DNA from 2 places in the Dysgonomonas sp. GY617 genome. Region 1 is predicted to be linked to the other one. Evidence: riboswitches for the same ligand, from Rfam matches in the RefSeq annotation. Region 1 holds a riboswitch; the other holds the start of a gene.
The links. Region 1 has a riboswitch for thiamine pyrophosphate ahead of thiM (hydroxyethylthiazole kinase). Riboswitches for the same ligand answer to the same signal wherever they lie in the genome.
Positions count from the first base shown of each region.

Region 2: another riboswitch for thiamine pyrophosphate. It lies ahead of IR022_RS05435 (TonB-dependent receptor); the one in region 1 lies ahead of thiM (hydroxyethylthiazole kinase).

Region 1 is NZ_JADCLR010000021.1:23,244-26,681, forward strand. It holds gene tenA (thiaminase II) at 1-571, opposite strand, end outside; gene thiE (thiamine phosphate synthase) at 568-1,209, opposite strand; gene thiM (hydroxyethylthiazole kinase) at 1,209-2,003, opposite strand; TPP riboswitch at 2,086-2,184, opposite strand; gene IR022_RS09975 (aminoacyl-tRNA deacylase) at 2,296-2,751, shown strand; gene IR022_RS09980 (GNAT family N-acetyltransferase) at 2,763-3,200, shown strand; gene IR022_RS09985 (glycoside hydrolase family 65 protein) at 3,276-3,438, opposite strand, start outside.
Region 2 is NZ_JADCLR010000003.1:300,717-304,154, forward strand. It holds gene IR022_RS05425 (superoxide dismutase) at 1-7, shown strand, start outside; gene IR022_RS05430 (metallophosphoesterase family protein) at 93-1,073, opposite strand; TPP riboswitch at 1,263-1,350, shown strand; gene IR022_RS05435 (TonB-dependent receptor) at 1,458-3,438, shown strand, end outside.

The DNA of each region.
Region 1 (3,438 bases):
TTGCCTTACGTTGGACTTGTGTACAAGTATCTGCCACCTCGTTACAGATGGAAATTGCGGTCTCTACCGACTCGGCAAAATCATCTCCTCCATAAGTATTTATCCAACTTTGGTATGGATTCTCTCCTTTAGTCTGATTTGCCAATATATAATCGCCCACCTCTTTGTATATCCAAAAGCAAGGCAAAACGGCGGCCAAAGCCACCTCTATTGGTGCATTAGCTAATTGCTTCATCAAGAAAGATGTGTATAGCAGGCAACTTGGCGAGGCTTCTATCTTCTCTTTTTTATCCAATTCGTGTACAAACGATTCGTGTAATATCTTCTCAACAGCAACACTTTCTCCTGCAAAATGAATAAAAGCTTCGATATGTCTGGGATTACTCAATTTCGAAGCAATAGCGGTCAACACTCTGCCGTAGTCTGCCAAATAAATGGCATCCTGCTGAATGTAGAATATAAACTTTTTATTATTGAGTGTGCCATTCATCAATTCTTTTATAAATGACAATTCTTGTATCTTTTTGTAGACTGGTTCAATCGCCTGCCATGCTTCTTCACTCCATTTCATATGCTAATTTTTGTCTTCTGAATTATACTTCTAAGTTGTAAAGCCGATTCTTTCGGATTCGCTGCCGACATTATTGCCGATACTACCGAGATACCATCAGCACCTGCCTCAATTATATCGGCAGCATTGGTTTGATTAATTCCTCCGATGCCCACAATAGGATGTTTACTTATTTTCTGAATCTCCCGTATACCACTTAATCCCAGAGCAGGAGCTGTATCGGTTTTGGTGGAAGTTCCAAATACAGGCGATATGCCGATATAGTCAACATCTAATTCGTTTGCATCAATGGCATCTTGCAGACATTCTACCGACAAACCGATAATCTTATCCTTACCCAACAGTTTTCGAGCAATTGCATAAGGCATATCACTTTGTCCGATATGTAAACCCTCAGCATCACAAGCCAGAGCAATATCTAAACGATCATTAATAATCAATGGGATATTATAAGGTCGTAAACATTCTTTCAGAAGAATTGCTTGTTGATAAAATTCAAGAGTAGAACAATCCTTTTCACGAAGTTGCACCATAGTCACTCCTCCTTTTGCAGCTTCGCTTACAACATATTCTAATGTCCACCCTAGAGAAAGCGATCTGTCGGTAACCAGATAAAGACTTAAATCAAATGATTTCATTACAATTTCAATTTATTTCGGAGTGTGTTTTCATTCAGATTGAATAATTCATCCAGAAAATGAACCTGCATACTTCCATTACCTTGCGATTTGGCAGCCGCCAATTCTCCAGAAATACCCATTACAGCCATTCCATGAGTTGCCGCTTCTAACATATTAGGGTTAACAGCAGCAAATGCTGCTACAATAGTAGTAGCGGTGCATCCCATGCCTGTCACCCACGACATCAGTGTATTACCATTTGACACCATTTCTGTTATTTGTCCATTGGTAATATAATCGGTTTGCCCGCTTATAACAACTACTGCACCTGTATCCTTAGCTAAAGTTTTAGCAGAATCAAGTGCCGAATCGGATGAACTTGTGCTGTCTACTCCTTTAGTCTTAATATTGCTGTTTACCAAAGACATAATCTCAGAAGCATTTCCTCTGATTATTGATGGTTTGCACTCCTCTAGTATTTGCTGGCATACTTGGGTTCGATACGAAGTTGCTCCTGCTCCAACAGGATCGAAGATGATAGGTGTTTTCTTCGCTTGTGCTGCTTTTCCTGCAATAAGCATAGCTTTAACCCAGTCGGTATCTAAAGTACCGATGTTAATCACGAGGGCAGATGCAATATTTACCATTTCGGAAACTTCATCCACTGCATGTGCCATAACAGGTGATGCACCAATGGACAAAAGAGCATTTGCCGTGTTATTCATCACTACATAATTGGTTATGTTATGGATGAGGGGAGATTTTTCTCTGACCAGATTCAAATCTCTTACTAAGTTTTGGATATTTATCATACGTTTTAGAATCTAAAATAAAAAAAGCCGCTTCGTGCAACACGAAACGGCTTTATAAATAATATATCGATGTGATGATTATTCAAAAAGTCAACCGTTTCCCTACGATGTCATTACAACATATCAGGTTCAAGGGTCTAATCTCAGCTCTTTCTACGAAAGAACACCCCCAACAGTGATGACTACAAACTTATAAAAAATATCTGAACTGAATGGATTTATGACCGAAATATAAATTCATTTAATAAATTGCATTCTCTTTTGTGATTGTATAAAATAAACGTGAAAAAATATGCTGACTTTATTTGAGTTATCAGAATTATTAACAGCATTGAAGTGCGATTATGAGATAATTCAACATAATCAGCCTATTTTGAAAACGGAAGATGCCAGCAAATACTTTGACTATAGCAATACCGCTCCCGTTTTTATTATAAAAACGGAGAAAGGGTTTTATGCTTTAATTGTCAGTAATCAATATAATCGTCTTGATTTTAAAAAGCTCGCACAAGATTTAGGCTTTTCAAAAATGAAATTAGCCGAAAAATCAGATGTCCTTAAAATAACAGGATATGAAGTAGGTACTATACCATTAATTGGACACAACTTACCTTGCTTATTTGATAAAAGGCTTTTGGCTTTTGATTACATTTATGGAGGAACGGGAGGTCAATTTCAGACCCTAAAGATAAACCCAAAGGATGTTATCAGATTAAATAATAATACAGTAGAAATAGAAATTCAATAGTTTAGAATATAATGATGGAGAATACTATAATAAGAAAGGCTGAGCAAACAGATTTAGATTCTGTTTACGATTTAGTTTGTGAATTAGAAGATACCAAGTTAGACAAAGAGGCTTTTACTCAGATTTATAAAAGGCAAATCTCTAATAGTAATTTTCACCTTATAGTAGCTCAGAAGAATGAATTGGTTACAGGATTTTTGTCCTTGCAAATAAAGGAACATCTTCATCATGCAGGAAAAATAGCAGAGATAGTAGAATTGATTATTCACGAACCTTCTCGTGGATTAAAAATTGGTGATTTGCTTTTTCAGGCAGCTAAAAAGATTACCAGACAGAGTAATTGTTTACAGCTAGAACTCTGCACAAATGTAAGAAGGATAAGAGCACATCTGTTTTATGAACGCCAGGGTATGAAGAAGTCTCATTATAGCTTCACAATGCCTCTTTAAAGATTAGGCTAATGTTCTTCCAACGCAAAAAGAGCTGTAAAACACAGCTCTTTTTGCAATATCATGTAAGAGAAATCATTTCTTGTCATTCACCTGAATATAGGTCTTTTTATCTAGCCCTACCCCAGTAATAGTTACTTTCTTCCAATGAGGAGGCATTGCAGTTCTTAATTGTCTTATTCCTCCCTGAGGATTAATGTCCAGACCTCCAAAACCCATCATTACAGCTTGCAGTAGA
Region 2 (3,438 bases), on a different contig from region 1:
TTACTAATCAAAACTCATAAATTCAATAAAAGCAGTCTTATAGAATAAGACTGCTTTTATTTTTTAAGGGAAACCCTACTCTCTTTTAGTTCTTAATATGCGTAAGTTATATCTGTTATCAGGGCAGAACTTACAACTTTATCTTGTGTTAGATTATTAATTTGTTCAGGTCTATCTAATTCCTGCGGAGAAGGTGGTATGAAAGAACTTTTTGAGCCCTTAATTGATATTTGACGAGCTTTAGAATCAATTGATATATTTGCATATAAAGCACTTTTATATGGAACTGTATATGGCAAAGCTGAACGTGTTTGATAAACTGATTCAGGAAAACGTGTTCTATCAGCATATTCTTCTCCAACCCATACATAACTTGCACTATTAATCTGCATATAGTTTATTCCATCTCTTATTGTATGACAGTCGACATGATTATGACCACTTAATACACCTACAATAGTTACACCATCAAGCCTTGCTTTATTTAAAATACTCCTTAAAGCTACAAAACTCTCATTATCATCAAGTGCCCCATCAACAGGTGCATGAGTAAATAAAACGATATGTTTACTTTTATCTTTTAATAAAGCTTCTAGCCAATTTAATTGTTTTGACGATATCCTATCATTCTTTTTACCATAATAATTACCATCTGCATAATCTATTTCTTCCCCATTGGCATCTATAAAATTATTGGTATCTAAGACTATAAAACGAAATATACCTTTATCAAAATAATAATAAGGGGCTTTCATTTTCAAATATTCAACATACTGTTCTTTTGTACCAATATCCATATCGTGATTCCCTAGAACGGAATATTTTTCCAATGGGTAGTTAAGCCAAGATTCAACAAACTCTTTGTTTTCAGGCTTTCTCATAGCAAAATCACCTAATTGAATAATGAATTGTGATGAATTCTTCTCCGCAGCTTCAAAGACATCTCTCAATCGAATATCGGCATCATGTATTATATCTTGATGGATATCTGTAAACAAAGTAAAATCAATCACCTCCTGAGCTTTTAATAATGGAGAAAAGAATAAACATAAAATTAAAATTCGTGCATGCATAACAATATTAGATTTATTGGGTTAAAATAGGTAAACTACTAAGGTAGTTCATTATAGTATACCAATAATACAAATTATAAATGAAATATCCCCTCTAATAATAAACAATAATGCAGTCCCCTACTCTATCCATGCTCTTTTTAACTATTACTGGAGCTGTTGTTTCTTATTCTTTTATATCTTTGCCTCCTGATCTAGGGGTGCCCCAAAGGCTGAGATTATACCCATATAACCTGATCCGGATAATGCCGGCGTAGGGAAATAGATATGCTTCGTGCACAATGCATACTACTTCACAATAAGGTAAACTTCTCGTAATCCCCTTTTTTATTTATTAAGCTCGATGAAATGTTCTGCATTTTATCACTAATCATTATTATTTAAATGAAAAAGGAAATAATATCTTTCACTGTTTTTCTATCTAGCGTTTCTCTATTCTCTGAGGAAATAGAAATTCCAATTCCAGACAGCTTGAAACAAGTAAATCTAAGTGAGATTATTGTATCAGCAACTCGAGTTAACGAACGTGCTCCCATCGCATTCTCGAATATCAGTTCTATAAAAATAAAAGAAAACAATGCGGCAAGGAATATCCCCTATATTCTGGAAACCATGCCTTCCGTAGTTGCTTTCTCCGAAGATGGCTCAGGAGTAGGAAATACCTCTCTACGAATAAGAGGTACAGATGCTACGCGTATCAATGTAACCTTGAATGGAATGCCTCTCAATAATCCAGAAAGTCAAGAAGTATATTGGGTAAATATCCCTGATATATCTAACTCTCTACAAAGTATTCAGGTACAGCGCGGCGTGGGTTCTTCAACCAACGGAGCCGGAGCTTTTGGTGCCAGTATATCGATGAAAAGCCAAGGAGCAAAGCCCGAAGCATATGGAGAAGCGTCTACTGCCATCGGTAGTTATAATACATTTACATCCACTATCGCAGCAGGAAGTGGTATTCTCAAAAATGGTCTTTCTTTTGATGGACGCTATTCGCGTGTAACAGGAGACGGATATATTCGTAACGGTAAAGTAAACCATCGTTCCGCATACGCAGCACTATCTTATTATACTGATAACCAGTTGCTAAAATTAAGCTACATCAATGGTATTCAGCACACAGGAATCACTTGGGAAGGAATCAGCCCCGAGCAAATGAAAGTAGACCGTAGATATAATACTGCTGGTAGATTTTATGACAGCGCTGGCAATGTACAATATTACGATAACGAAACAGACAATTATTATTCTAACATAGTACAGCTAACCTATTCGAACACTATAAGTGAGCAATTGTCATTAAATGTAGGATTTAATTACAACCATGGATATGGATATTATGAGAATTATAAAATGGATCAGAAATTCAAGAAATTTGGCTTAGCTCCTCAGTTGGTGAATGACTCCTTATATAAGTCTTCTGATATTATCAGACAAAAACTGATGAAGAATAATTTCTATACCGGTAGTGCTACTTTAAACTACATTACAGACCAATTAAGCTTGGTTGGAGGGGTTATGGTATCCTCTTTTGTTGGAGATCACTATGGAGAGCTTAAATGGTCTAAACTCAATCAAAACATTCCGGCTAACTACGAATGGTATAGAAATGATGCAAATAAGAAAGAATTTAATATTTTCATGAAAGGATCATATAGAGTAACCAATGGTTTATCTGTGTTCGGAGATCTTCAATACCGCTATATTGATTATAGAATGAAAGGCATTGATGATGACCTGCAAGATATAACTAATAATAACTATTTTAGCTTTTTCAACCCTAAAGGTGGACTCTCATATACCTTTGATACTAAGAATGAAGTATATGCATCATTATCTTTTGCTCAACGTGAACCTTTGCGAACAGATATAAAAGAATCAGTAAAGGGAGGTAGCTTTCAACGCATCAAGCCTGAGCAAATGCTAGATTATGAATTTGGCTATAGATATGCTTCGGCTGGAGCCTCTTTTAATGCCAATATCTATTATATGAAGTATAAAGATCAGATGGTTCAAACAGGTAAACTAAACGATGTAGGCTATAAACTGATGGAAAATGTACCTGATAGCTATCGTTTAGGTTTAGAGTTGATAGGAGCTTATCAATTTGCAGAATGGATACGTTTGGATGCTAATGTTACTATAAGCAGAAATAAAATAAAAGACTATACTGCCTATTTCGATTTATATGATAATCAAACAGATTGGAATTTAGTAGGTCAAACATCAGAGCATTTCAAATCAACAGATATTTCTTTCTCTCCTAACGTTGTTGGTAGTGGAATAATTACTGTTACACCCTATAAAAAATTGTCTGTTGCACTTATTGGTAAATATGTTGGAAAACAATATTATGACAATACCT